One region of the Ectopseudomonas toyotomiensis genome, then DNA from elsewhere that is predicted to be linked to it. Evidence: predicted binding sites of a transcription regulator. Region 1 holds the regulator's gene; each other region holds the start of a gene.

Region 1 (4,192 bases):
TCGGACAACTGTTCGAGAATCTCGCCGGCCTCTACCAGGAAATCCTGGAGGATCTCTTCATCGGCGCCGAAGCTCATATTGTGTGCTCCTTAGAACCCTAGGCTGGACAGCAGGTCGTCGACATCGTCTTGGCTGGAGGCGACGTCATCACGCTTATCGGCATGAATCTGCGGACCTTCACCCCGCGATGGCTCTTTTGATTTTTCCTGTTCGGTACGCAGCGCTTCGTGGTCGTGCTGAATACCGGCAAAACGGTCGACCTGGCTGGCCATGAGCATCAGCTTGAGCAGGTTGCTTTCCACTTCGGTCACCAGCTGGGTGACACGCTTGATCACCTGGCCGGTAAGGTCCTGATAGTCCTGAGCCAACAGAATGTCGTTGAGGTGGCCGGAGAGCTTGGCGCCATCTCGTTCACTGCGGGCGAGGAACAGCTCGACACGCTTGGCCAGCTCGCGGAAACCGTCGGCACCGATTTCGCGGCGCATGAAGCGGCCCCACTCAGCGCTGAGGCTCTGCGCTTCGTCACTGAGGTCGTTGACCAGCGGCGCACTCTGCTCGACCAGATCCATGGTCCGGTTGGCGGCCTTCTCGGTCATGGTCACGACGTAGTTCAGGCGCTCGGTCGCATCGGCGATCTGCGACAGCTCCTGGGCATGCGGCATACGCGGATCGAGCTGAAAATTGACAATGGCGTTGTGCAGTTCACGGGTCAGTTTGCCGACCTCGTGATACAGCCCGCGGTCGCGGACCTTGTTCAGCTCGTTGATCAGTTGCACCGCGGCGCCGAAATTACCTTGTTCAAGGCTATCGACCAGATCGCGGGCATTGTTTTTCAGGGTCGACTCGAGGTCACCCAGCGTGGAGTCATCGTGTTCCATAGCACCCTCGCGGCTGACATCAGCCGTTGACCCGCTCGAAGATCTTCTCGATCTTTTCCTTCAACACCTGAGCGGTGAAGGGTTTGACCACGTAGCCATTCACACCGGCCTGGGCCGCCTCGATGATCTGATCGCGCTTGGCTTCAGCAGTCACCATCAGCACCGGCAGGTGCTTGAGGCGCTCGTCGGCACGTACGGCGCGCAGCAGGTCGATGCCGGTCATGCCAGGCATGTTCCAGTCGGTCACCAGAAAGTCGAAACTGCCGCTTTGCAGCATCGGCAGCGCCGAGGTGCCGTCATCGGCTTCCGCGGTGTTGGTGAAACCCAAATCCCGCAAGAGGTTCTTGATGATCCGTCGCATCGTCGAGAAATCGTCAACGATGAGGATTTTCATGTTCTTGTCCAAGTCGACCTCCGTACAGTCCCAAACGTATTGCGCTTGCAACTACGCCCTTTAATCGTGAAACCGTTTGCGCCTGCGAGTACGCCGCGTTCAGCCAGCGCGCCACTCACTCAGCCGCGAGCGCAAACGCGCCGCGCACTGGCTGTGCAACTGGCTAACACGTGACTCGCTAACCCCCAGCACTTCACCGATTTCCTTCAAGTTCAGTTCTTCATCGTAATACAGCGCCAGCACCAGACGTTCGCGCTCCGGCAAACCGGCGATGGCATCGGCCAAGGCCGCCTGGAAGCGTTCGTCTTCGAGGTCCCGCGAAGGTTCGAGGTGAGTGTGTCCGGCGTCTTCGTGCAACCCGCCATGTTCGCCGTCCTGCAACAGGTCGTCGAAACTGAACAGGCGGCTGCCCAAAGTGTCGCCAAGAATGCCGTAGTAATCTTCCAGACTCAATTGGAGTTCGGCCGCAACCTCGTGATCTTTAGCGTCCCGTCCGGTTCTGGCCTCCACGACACGAATGGCATCACTGACCATCCGGCTGTTGCGGTGCACCGAACGCGGCGCCCAATCACCCTTGCGCACCTCGTCGAGCATGGAGCCGCGAATACGGATACCGGCGAAGGTCTCGAAACTGGCACCCTTGCTGGAGTCGTATTTGCGCGAGGCTTCGAGCAGGCCGATCATGCCGGCCTGGATAAGATCATCGACCTGCACGCTGGCCGGCAGACGAGCCAGCAGGTGGTAGGCGATGCGCTTGACCAGCGGCGCATAGCGCTCGATCAGCTGGTGCTGGGAGTCCTGCGCCTGAGCCTTGTTGTACATACGAAGTCCAGAAGCTGCTGTCATACGGCCGAGTCTGCGGTCGGTTGTTGCACCAGACGCTCGACGAAAAACTCCAGATGACCACGGGGATTGGCCGGTAACGGCCAGGTATCTACCTTCTGAGCTATCGCCTTGAACGCCAGGGCGCACTTGGATCGAGGGAAGGCTTCATAGACGGCGCGCTGCTTCTGCACGGCCTTGCGCACACACTCATCGTAAGGCACGGCACCGACATACTGCAGGGCGACATCGAGGAAACGATCCGTCACCTTGGTCAGCTTAGCAAAGAGATTGCGTCCTTCCTGCGGGCTATGGGCCATATTGGCCAGTACGCGGAAGCGGCTGATGCCGTGATCGCGATTGAGCAGCTTGATCAACGCGTAGGCGTCGGTAATCGAGGTGGGCTCATCGCAGACCACCACAAGGATCTCCTGCGCCGCACGCACGAAGCTGACCACCGCATCACCGATACCGGCAGCGGTGTCGATCACCAGCACGTCAAGGTTTTCACTGATGTCACTGAACGCCTGGATCAACCCGGCGTGCTGCATCGGCGTGAGGCTGACCATGCTCTGCGTACCGGATGCTGCCGGCACGATGCGCACGCCACCCGGCCCCTGCAGCAGAACGTCACGCAGATCACATTCACCCGCGATGACATCGGCCAGGGTGCGCTTGGGCGTCAGGCCCAACAGAACGTCGACGTTGGCCAAGCCAAGGTCGGCGTCCATCAGCATGACCCGACGGCCGAGATCGGCCAGGGCCATGGACAGATTGACCGACACATTGGTCTTGCCGACGCCACCCTTGCCGCCAGTCACCGCAATCACCTGTACGGGATGCATACCCATGTTCTTTCTACACCTTGTCTAACTTCGACTTGGCCTTACAGGTCGTTGGTAAGCACCTGTTGAGGCCGTTCACTCCCGCACCACGTGGCGAGAGGGTGCAACATTCTCGCTGCGTCAACCGGCTCGCTTGGCCGGATTGTGATAGAGGCCGGCGAACATCTGCGCCATGGCGTCCTCACTCGGCTCCTCGGCAGCCTGCAGCCCAACGGCACGGCTGACCAGCTGATGGCTACGCGGCACATGCAGATCGTCCGGAATCCGCGGCCCGTCCGTCACATAGGCTACCGGCAGTTGCTGGCCTATAGCCAGACCTAAAACCTCACCCAGACTCGCGGCTTCGTCCAGTTTCGTCAGTATGCAGCCTGAAAGACCACAACGCTTGTAACTATGGTAGGCCGCCTTGAGCACTTGGCTCTGACTTGTTGCGGCCAGTACCAGATAATTCTTCGCCTTGATGCGTGCCGAGGCCAGACTCTCCAACTGCAGACGCAGCGCCGGATCGTTGCCTGGCAGGCCAGCGGTATCGACCAGCACCACGCGTTTCTTGGCCAGCGGCGCCAGAGCCTGCAGCAGAGACTGACCGGGGTCGATCTGAGTCACCGACACACCGAGGATGCGCCCCAGGGTCTTGAGCTGTTCCTGCGCGCCAATGCGGAAGCTGTCCATGCTCACCAGAGCGACCTGTTGCGAGCCGTACTTAAGCACATAACGCGCAGCCAGCTTGGCCAGGGTGGTGGTCTTGCCCATGCCGGCCGGACCGACCAGCGCGATCACACCACCCTCTTCCAGCGGTTCGACCTTGGGCGTAGTGATCGCGTGAGCCAGGTGCGCCAGCAACATACGCCAGGCCTGACGCGGCTCGGCCACACTGGCTACCTTGCTCAGCAGCGCCTGCGATAGCTCGGCAGACAGCCCCATGCGCTGCAGGCGGCGCCACAGATTGGCCTGCTGCGGACGACGGTTCTGCAGTTGCCCCCAGGCGATGGACCCCAGTTGCACTTCGATCAGCTCACGCAAGCCGTGCAGCTCGAAGCGCATGGCTTCCAGTGCGCGCGGGTCGACCGCAGGCGTAACAGGTACAGGGGCCTCGACCGGGCGCTGCGGCTTGACCAGGGTCGCGGGTAGCTCGGGCGCCAGCAGCGACTCATTGGCGAACAATTGACGGTCCTTGCCGGCATCCTGCTCGGCACGCGTGGTCAGCTCGGCCTGAGCGCTGGCGATGCGCGCCTGGGTCTTGCGCAGCTCGG
Region 2 (4,192 bases), 990 kb from region 1:
ACAAACTCGACGACGACGAAGCATCCGGCCTGAAGAAATACGGCCCCTTCCTCACCACGCTAATCGCCTTCTTCCTCGCTGAAATGGGCGACAAGACCCAGGTCGCCACCGTGATGCTGGCCGCGCAGTACCCGCACTTCATCCTGGTGGTGATTGGTACCACGCTGGGCATGTTGATCGCTAACGTACCTGTGGTGCTGGCGGGCAATTTCGCCGCCGAACGCCTGCCGCTGACCCTGATCCGCCGCCTGGCCGCCTGCGCCTTCGCCGCGCTGGCAATCTATGCCGGCTACCAGGCACTGAAGCTGAGCGGCCTGATCTGACGAACCACTGACGTCAACGAGCCGGCATTTCGGCCAATTCCAGCCCCCTCCTCCCTGCTGCTAAAGTGCGTGCCACGTCACATGGAGACGGCCTGCAGCCGGGAGGACAACATGTCATTGGATGATCGCAAGAAGGTGGTGTGCCAGCACATCGACCTGGCCTGGAACAAGGGGCGCCTGGCGCTGGCCGAACAACTGCACAGCCGCGATTTTCTCTACAAGAGCTCGTTCATCGGCACCCCGCTCAGCAGCGCCGGCTTCGCCCAGATGGTCCAGAACATCCGTTACGCCATGCCGGACCTGCAGGTACTGGTCGAGGAATGCATCGCCGAGAACTACAAAGTGGTCACCTGGAGTACCCTGATCGGCACCATCCAGAAACCCGCCCTAGGTTATCCACCCAGCGACAAGGTCCTCAGCATCTCGGCCATGGCCTTCTGGTCCCTGACACCGGGCAATGAGATCCAGGAAATCTGCACCATGTTCGACATGGAAAGCTTCCGCGCTCAGCTGGGCCTGCAACCCCGTCCACTTGCAGAAATCGCCCTGCCCTGAAACGCAAACGGCGCGCCGTGAACAATCACGCCGCGCCGTTTCCTGGCCCGAAATTAACGCCCGGCCTTGGCCTGCTCGTACAGCGGCATCACCTTGGGGATCGCCGCCTGCAGTGAGGCGATACGGCTGCTGGACGACGGGTGGGTACTCATGAACTCGGGCGGTGCCCCACCACCGGCGGCCTCCATCTTCTGCCACAGGCTGATGGCCGCATTCGGGTTGTAGCCCGCGCGTGCGGCCAGCTCCAGGCCAATCAGGTCGGCCTCGTTCTCGTTGCTGCGGCTGTTGGGCAATGTCAGGCTGTACTGCACCACCGTATCCGCCATGGCCATCCCGCTCTCGCCCAGTCCGAGCAAGGCACTGGCGCCCTGTTTGGCCACCTGAATACCGTATGCCTTGGACATCGCCTCACGGCTGTGCTCACGCAGGGCATGCGCCATCTCGTGGCCCATGATCGCGGCGATTTCATCGTCAGTCAGCTTCAGCTGCTCGATGATGCCACTGTAGAAAATGATCTTGCCGCCCGGCCCGCAGTTGGCATTGAGCTCGGGGTTCTTGATCAGATTGACCTCCCACTGCCAGTTGGCGGCATCCGGACGAAAACGCGGCGCCTGCGGAATCAGGCGAGCGGCGACGGCCTGCAGGCGTTTGGCATTGTTACTGGTCTTGTCCAGCACACCCTTGCTCGACGCCTCGCTCAGCGTCTGCTGATAGGACTGCGCGTACATCTGATTGACTTCTTCGGCTGACAGCATGCTGAACATGTACTGCTTGCGCTCCACGCCAACCGCACCACCACTGGTGGTATTGACGGCCTGACACCCTGCCAGCAGCACGGCAGCAGCCAGGCCACTCAGATATAGAACCTTGCTCATCGAGCCTTCTCCTTGAATCGGACGCCCTATGCTAGGCCGCCCCCGTGGCACGAGCAACCGCGTCACTTGCGCGATAGCCGTGCGCCATCTTTGCTAAATGCAACAGCAGCCAGATGCTCCGCATCAGCCTATTAAGGTTTTCCCCTGTCACGGCCGATAGCCCGTAACAGGACACACTGCGCTCGGGAGCTCCCATGAAGTTCAAGTCGATCCAGTTTTCCGTCGCATTCCTCGCCGGAGCCAGTGTGCTGGCAGTGGTCGTGGCATTGGTGCTCTATGCCCTGTTCGCCAGCGACCGAACCCAGAATCTGGTGCAGCAACGCACCCAGGTCCTGCTTGAGCAGGTTATCGAGCAGCGCCTTTCCTCGCTGGCGCAGGCCCAGGTCAGCGAAATCCAGCGAGAACTGGAAGCGCCCCTGCAGATCACCGCCGACCTGGCGCGCGTCAACGCCATGCTCGGCATGACCGATGCCGGCGGCAGCCCGCTGCTCAGCATCAGCCGCGAAGAACTGGCCAACCTGGTGCATGAAACCACGGCGCAGAATCCCAAGCTGCTCGGCAGCTACCTGGGCTGGGAGCCAAACGCCTTCGACGCCAGCGACGATATGTACGCCGGTAGCAAGGAAAATGGCTACGACGGTACCGGCCGTTTCCTGCCTTGGTGGTATCGCAATGCCGACGGCAGTCTCGGTGTCGATGCCATCGGCTCGACCGAGAGCGAGGAACTGCTGCCGACCGGCGTGCGCGCGGGCGAATACTACCTGTGCCCCAAGGAACGCAAACGCCCCTGCGTGATCGATCCAGCCCCCTACGACGTCGGCGGCAAGATGACCATGCTCGCCTCCTTCACCTCACCAATTCTGGTCAACGGCGAGTTTCGTGGTATCGCCGGGGCTGATCTGGCGGTCAACTTCATCCAGGAACTGTTGGTCAAGGCCGACGCCCAGCTCTATGGCGGCGCCGGCGAGATCGCCCTGATCGCCAGCAATGGCCGTATCGTCGCCTCGACCCAAGCACCGGAAAAGCTTGGCGAGCCCGCTACCGAGCTGCTCGACGCCAACGAACTGGCCAACCTGAGCAGCCTGCAGCCTGGCATGCCGAAGTACGACGTGCATGTCGAGGACGATCCCGCCGACAGCCACATCGAGCTATTCCTCAGCTTCACCATCGGCCAGACCGACGCTCGCTGGGTGCTGATGCTGGTACTGCCGCTGGACACCGTGATGGCAGACCTGCGCCAACTGCAGGCTGAGCTTGTCACCCAACGCGACGGCGACACCCTGGGCATGACGCTGGTGGGCTTGCTGATCGCCGGCCTGGGTCTGCTGGTAATCTGGTTCGTCGGCTACGGCATCGCCCGCCCGCTGCGGCAGATGGTCGGCATGCTCGATGACATTGCCAAGGGCGACGGCGACCTGACCGTGCGCCTGCAGGTCGACCGTACGGACGAGCTGGGACAGATCGCTCAAGGCTTCAATGCCTTCCTGGCCAAACTGCAGACGATGATCGCCTCCGTGGTGACCTCGGTGCAGCAGGTCAGCGACTCCTCCGAGCACACCGCCGACATCGCCATCCGCACCAACCAGGGCGTGCAGAAGCAACTGGCCGAGATCGAACTGGTGGCCACGGCGGTACACGAGATGACGGCCACCGCGCAGGATGTCGCGCGCAACGCCACTCATGCTGCCGAGGCGGCCAACCACGCCGACCGCGCGGCCAATCAGGGCAAGCAGGTGGTGCAGGAAACCTCCACCGCCATCGCCGCACTGGCCAGCGAAATCGGCCGCGCCGTGGGCGTGGTGCAGAACCTGGCCAAGGACAGCGAGAACATCAACGCCATCCTTGTCGCCATACGCGGCATTGCTGAGCAGACCAACCTGCTCGCCCTCAATGCGGCCATCGAGGCAGCCCGCGCCGGCGAGCAAGGTCGAGGTTTTGCCGTGGTCGCCGATGAAGTGCGCAACCTGGCGCAGAAGACCCAGCAGGCCACCGAAGAAATCCAGAACATGATCCAGCAGCTGCAGCAGGGCACCCGCGAAGTGGTCAAGGTGATGGAGCAGAGTCAGAGCAAGACCGACGATAGCGTGGAGCACGCCAACCAGGCCGCTCAATCGCTGGAGTCCATCACCCAGGCGGTATCGGTGATCAACGACATGAACACGCAGATCGCCAGCGCGGCCGAGGAACAGAGCGCAGTCGCAGAGGATATCAACCGCAACGTCACCAATATCGGCCAGGTCGCCAACGAGGTGGCCGGCGGTGCCGACGAAGCCAGCCAGGCCAGCGCCCAACTGACCAAGCTGGCCGAACAGCAACGTAGGCTGATCAACCAGTTCAAGGTGTAAGGGACTTCATCACCGCATGCAGCGGCTCTAGGCCAGCCGCGGCGTGCACAGCATGGACGACCCTCGAGACCCTGCGCAGGCTCAAGCCGGAGTC
Region 3 (4,192 bases), 160 kb from region 1:
GGCGGCCTGGGCGCCGAAGCCCAGTGCGCAAGCCAGAGCGGTAATGGCGAAACGCGATGCGATGCTTTTCATGGTGCTCTCCTGTTCATTGTTTTTTGTGCGCCGCAAGGCGCGGCTGGAAGACGATTTCGAGTCTCAGCGCATCGCCCTACCCTGTCCAACTAGAAAAACCGGAGGCGCATGATCGGAAATCGTTATGGGATGAAAAGGGGCGTTTTCGCGACAAACGCACCAGCAGCGGGCAGCCGTTTCCGGGCCCGCAGACCAGCGAATGGAAGTTAGTCAGGCGCTTTGCTGTTCCGGCACTGGCGCGACTCGCGCCATGCAGGCCTCGCCCATTTCCTCGGCGTAGACATCCAGTGCCTCGCAGGCCAGGGCGATGATGTCTTCGCTGAGTTCCAGCCCCACACCTGTACGCCAGGTGGCGACCACCGGCAAGGGCGGCGGCTCGGGAACCTCGTCGAGAATGGTCAGCAGGCCTTGCTTGAGTTCGTCATGCACCAGCGCTGGCGGCAGCGCGCCGATACCGAACCCGTCGCGCACCAGACGCGTCATCGCGGCGATGGAGTTGACGCAATTGATGCGTGGCGCACTGACGCTGCCGGCATGCAGCAGGTTGAGAATGTCCTGATGCGGCCGCGAATTCTTCGAGAAGGTGATGATGCGCTCACGCGCCAGCTCCTCCATCGAAGCGTAGCTGCGGTGGTACAGCGAACCGGTCGGGACGATCCAGCGCACCGGAAAGGCAGCCAGTTCCAGATTGCGCACGCTGTCGCCGTTGACCATGTCGGTCTGGAACACGATATCCAGATAGCCCTTGAGCAATTGCTCGTTGAGGTTGCGCGCGGTGTCGGCCGTCAGCTCGATCTCCACCGCGGGGTAGCGCTCCATCACCCGTGTTACGAACGGACTCAACCAGGTGTGAATGACGGTATCCATCGCGCCGACGCGAATACGCCCCTGGATGTTGCCAGTATCGCTGATCGACTGCTTCAAGGCCTGCATGGTGTCGATCATGCGCTCGGCATATTCGAGCACCTTCTGCCCTTCCGGGGTCAGCGATACGCCCTTGGAATCACGCAGAAAAAGACGTGTGCCGAGTTCATCCTCGAGCGCAGCGATACGGCTGGAAATGGACGCCTGGGTGCTGAACAGCTTCTCGGCTGTCAGGCGGAAGCTCTTGAGCCGTGCCACCCAGACGAAGGTCTCGAGAAATCTCAGATTCATGCCGTAACGCCTCTTCGCAATGTTCTTCTCAGGGGCTGATTGGCAGCGCCCACGCAGCCTCAGGCGTAGCAGGTTGTATGCCAGAGGTTTTTCGCCCAGCCGATGAATTTTCCTATCGCTGGCCCCCTGTTTTTTCTCGTTGGACGCCGCCGAACAACGCTTTGAAGAATGGCGCCGCGCTCTGCGCAGACCACAACAACATCATTCAAAACGCGCTCTGCCAAGCAGCTGCTCTCGTCGGCTGCGCGCTCCCAACAGGAGACACTGCACCATGAAACCCCATTACCCATTGGCATCCGCGCTGCTGCTCGGCGGCGGCCTGCCGAGCATCGCACATGCCGATTTCATCGCTGACAGCAAGGCCAGCGTCGAGATGCGCAACTTCTATTTCAACCGTGACTTCCGCCAGAGCGGCGCCCGTGACAAGGCCGAGGAATGGGCGCAGGGCTTTCTGCTGCGCATGGAGTCCGGCTACACCGAGGGCACCGTCGGTTTCGGTATCGATGCATTGGGGATGCTCGGTGTGAAACTCGACTCCGGTGACGGCACTGCTGGCAGCGGCCTGCTGCCGGCCGATGGCTCCGGCGGCTCGCAGGATGAGTATTCCAAGCTCGGCCTGACCGCCAAGGTGAAGGTCTCCAACAGCACACTGAAAGCTGGCGCCCTGCACTTTCGCAGCCCGATCGTCTCGGCCAATGACTCGCGTCTGCTGCCGCAGACCTTCCAGGGTGCACTGCTGAATGTTCAGGAAATCGACAACCTGACCCTGCAGGGCGGCAAGATCAACCGCATCAAGGCCAACAGCTCCACCGACTACACCGAGATGACCGGCAACCGCATCGGCGGCAGCAGTGATTCCTTCGTGTTCGGTGGCGGCGAGTACAAGATCACCCCGCAACTGACCGCCGGCCTGCACTACGGCACCCTCGAGGATATCTACCAGCAGTACTACGGCACGCTGGTGCACGTAATGCCGCTGGGCGATGACCAGTCGTTCAAAACCGACCTGCGCTACTCGCAAAGCCGTGAGGACGGCAACTTCCGCGACCTCGACAACAAGGCCTTCGGCGCCATGTTCACCTACAGCCTGGGCGGTCACGCCGTCGGCGCCGGCTACCAGCGCATGAGCGGTGACGATCCGTTCCCGTACATCGCCAGCAGCGATCCGTTCCTGGTCAACTTCGTGCAGATCAACGACTTCGCCAACGTCGAAGAACGCTCCTGGCAGGTGCGCTACGACTACAACTTCGCCAGCATCGGCATCCCCGGCCTGACCTTCATGACCCGCTACATCTCCGGTGACAACGTCGAGGTCGCCGGCCGCAACAGCGAAGGCAAGGAATGGGAACGCAATACCGATATCGCCTACGTGGTGCAGAACGGTCCGCTGAAGAACCTGGGGCTGAAATGGCGTAACGCCACCGTTCGCTCCAATTTCGGTAACGATCTCGACGAGAATCGCCTGATTCTCAGCTACACCCTGGCGCTCTGGTAAGCACTTCAACCCGATGACGGGGCCATTACGGCCCCGTTTGCATTTCTCGGGAAGCAAGAAGGCCATAGACTTTTAATCAAGTTGTATGACAACTTGCCGATTCCTGAGAATCATCCTGAAGAAGATGGCGAGGCGTTATCGTGAGCTTTTTACTGTCCTGGCAACAAAAATTCCGCGCCCTTATCGCGCTCACCCTGATCAGCCTGATTCTGATGGCGGCCGCCTCGTTATGGGCCAACCATCGCGTCAGCAGTGCCTTACAGGCGAGGGAACAGGCGGCAGCCTATGCCAGCGCCAGTACCCAGTTGATGAACCACTGGTGGCAACAGAACGCACTGCGCCAACAGATCACCCCCGACCTGCAAGCAGCGTTCGACAGCGGTCTCAATGAGCTGCAAGAACTCATCGGACAACTGCTGACGCAAGCCCAGGCACTGGAAGACGACGCCACCTTGCAACACGCCCAGCAGATCCAGGCCGTGCTACTGGAGGAACTTACCCAACAGCGCCGGTGGCTGAGCTTCAATCAGGCCCTGGGTCTGACCCCCTTCGAGGGCCAGCGTAAAACCCTGACGGAAAGAGGCAAGGCCCTGGAGGCGATCAGTTTCGATCTGATCAAACCCTTCATTACCAGTGCCCTGAGCAGCCAGCGTGACTATCTGTCGACCTTCGACCCGGCGTTCGCCCAGATTGCTCTGACGGCCATCGGCAAACTGCAGGAACAGATCTCGGATCTCGAATGGCAGGACACACCGATCGGCAAGAACGTGCAGGGCTATGCCCAGGCGTTCACTGATATCCATGGCAACATCGAGCGCATCAACGCCACCAATCAGCGCCTGCGCCAACTGGGCGAGCAACTGCAGACGCGCATCGACGAACAAGCGCAGGCGCTGCAGAGCGGCCTGTTGTTGCGCCGCACCCAGGAAGCCGAGCAGGCCCGCCTGTCCGCACTGTGGATGATGGGGCTGAGCTTCCTCGCCGTTGCCGCCCTGCTCTGCCTCACCCTGCTGCAGGCTTCGCGCACTCTGGTCAGCCGCCTGCGCAACGTCATTCAACTGCTGACTCAGGTCGCCTCCGGCGATCTCACCGGCAAGCTGCCGGTGGGCAGCAACCCGCGTGACGAATTCAACCAGTTGGCCGACGCCGCCAACCGCATGATCCAGGGCATCGGCGGTATCGTTGCCGAAGTGGTGCGTGCCAACGGCGAGCTGAGCCGCCTGCACCATCACCTGGGCGATGCCATGCGTCAGTTGGGCGACAACAGCACCCAGGTGGAAATGCAGACCGAGCAGGCCGCCTCGGCCTCGCACCAGATCAGCGCCACCCTCAACGACATGGCGCAGCGTACGGCGCAAGTCGGCACTGCCACCACCAGCGCCTACGATGCCGCGCGTAACGGCGGCGAAGTGATCGCCGCCAGCGTCGACAGCATGAGTCGCCTGGCGCAGCTGATTCAGGACACCCACA

What was found. Region 1 encodes FliA, which starts transcription of late flagellar genes. Its sites were predicted from a motif close to CTAAAGTTTNNNNNNNNNNNGCCGNTAA; they were not measured.
Region 2: JWV26_RS05370 (methyl-accepting chemotaxis protein) is a predicted target of FliA. The motif match lies at 1,886-1,913, and genes of this name have one in related genera.
Region 3: JWV26_RS01510 (methyl-accepting chemotaxis protein) is a predicted target of FliA. The motif match lies at 2,798-2,825, and genes of this name have one in related genera.

What each region holds. Positions count from the first base shown of each region.
Region 1 is NZ_CP070505.1:197,699-201,890, forward strand. Features, by position in the region: gene JWV26_RS00910 (chemotaxis protein CheA) at 1-77, opposite strand, end outside; gene JWV26_RS00915 (protein phosphatase CheZ) at 90-878, opposite strand; gene JWV26_RS00920 (chemotaxis response regulator CheY) at 898-1,272, opposite strand; gene fliA (RNA polymerase sigma factor FliA) at 1,372-2,118, opposite strand; gene fleN (flagellar synthesis regulator FleN) at 2,115-2,945, opposite strand; gene flhF (flagellar biosynthesis GTPase FlhF) at 3,060-4,192, opposite strand, start outside.
Region 2 is NZ_CP070505.1:1,185,520-1,189,711, forward strand. Features, by position in the region: gene JWV26_RS05355 (TMEM165/GDT1 family protein) at 1-323, shown strand, start outside; gene JWV26_RS05360 (ester cyclase) at 435-878, shown strand; gene JWV26_RS05365 (M48 family metallopeptidase) at 932-1,753, opposite strand; gene JWV26_RS05370 (methyl-accepting chemotaxis protein) at 1,948-4,098, shown strand; gene JWV26_RS05375 (SOS response-associated peptidase) at 4,180-4,192, opposite strand, start outside.
Region 3 is NZ_CP070505.1:360,981-365,172, forward strand. Features, by position in the region: gene JWV26_RS01495 (TRAP transporter substrate-binding protein) at 1-72, opposite strand, end outside; gene JWV26_RS01500 (LysR family transcriptional regulator) at 283-1,227, opposite strand; gene JWV26_RS01505 (OprD family porin) at 1,499-2,722, shown strand; gene JWV26_RS01510 (methyl-accepting chemotaxis protein) at 2,863-4,192, shown strand, end outside.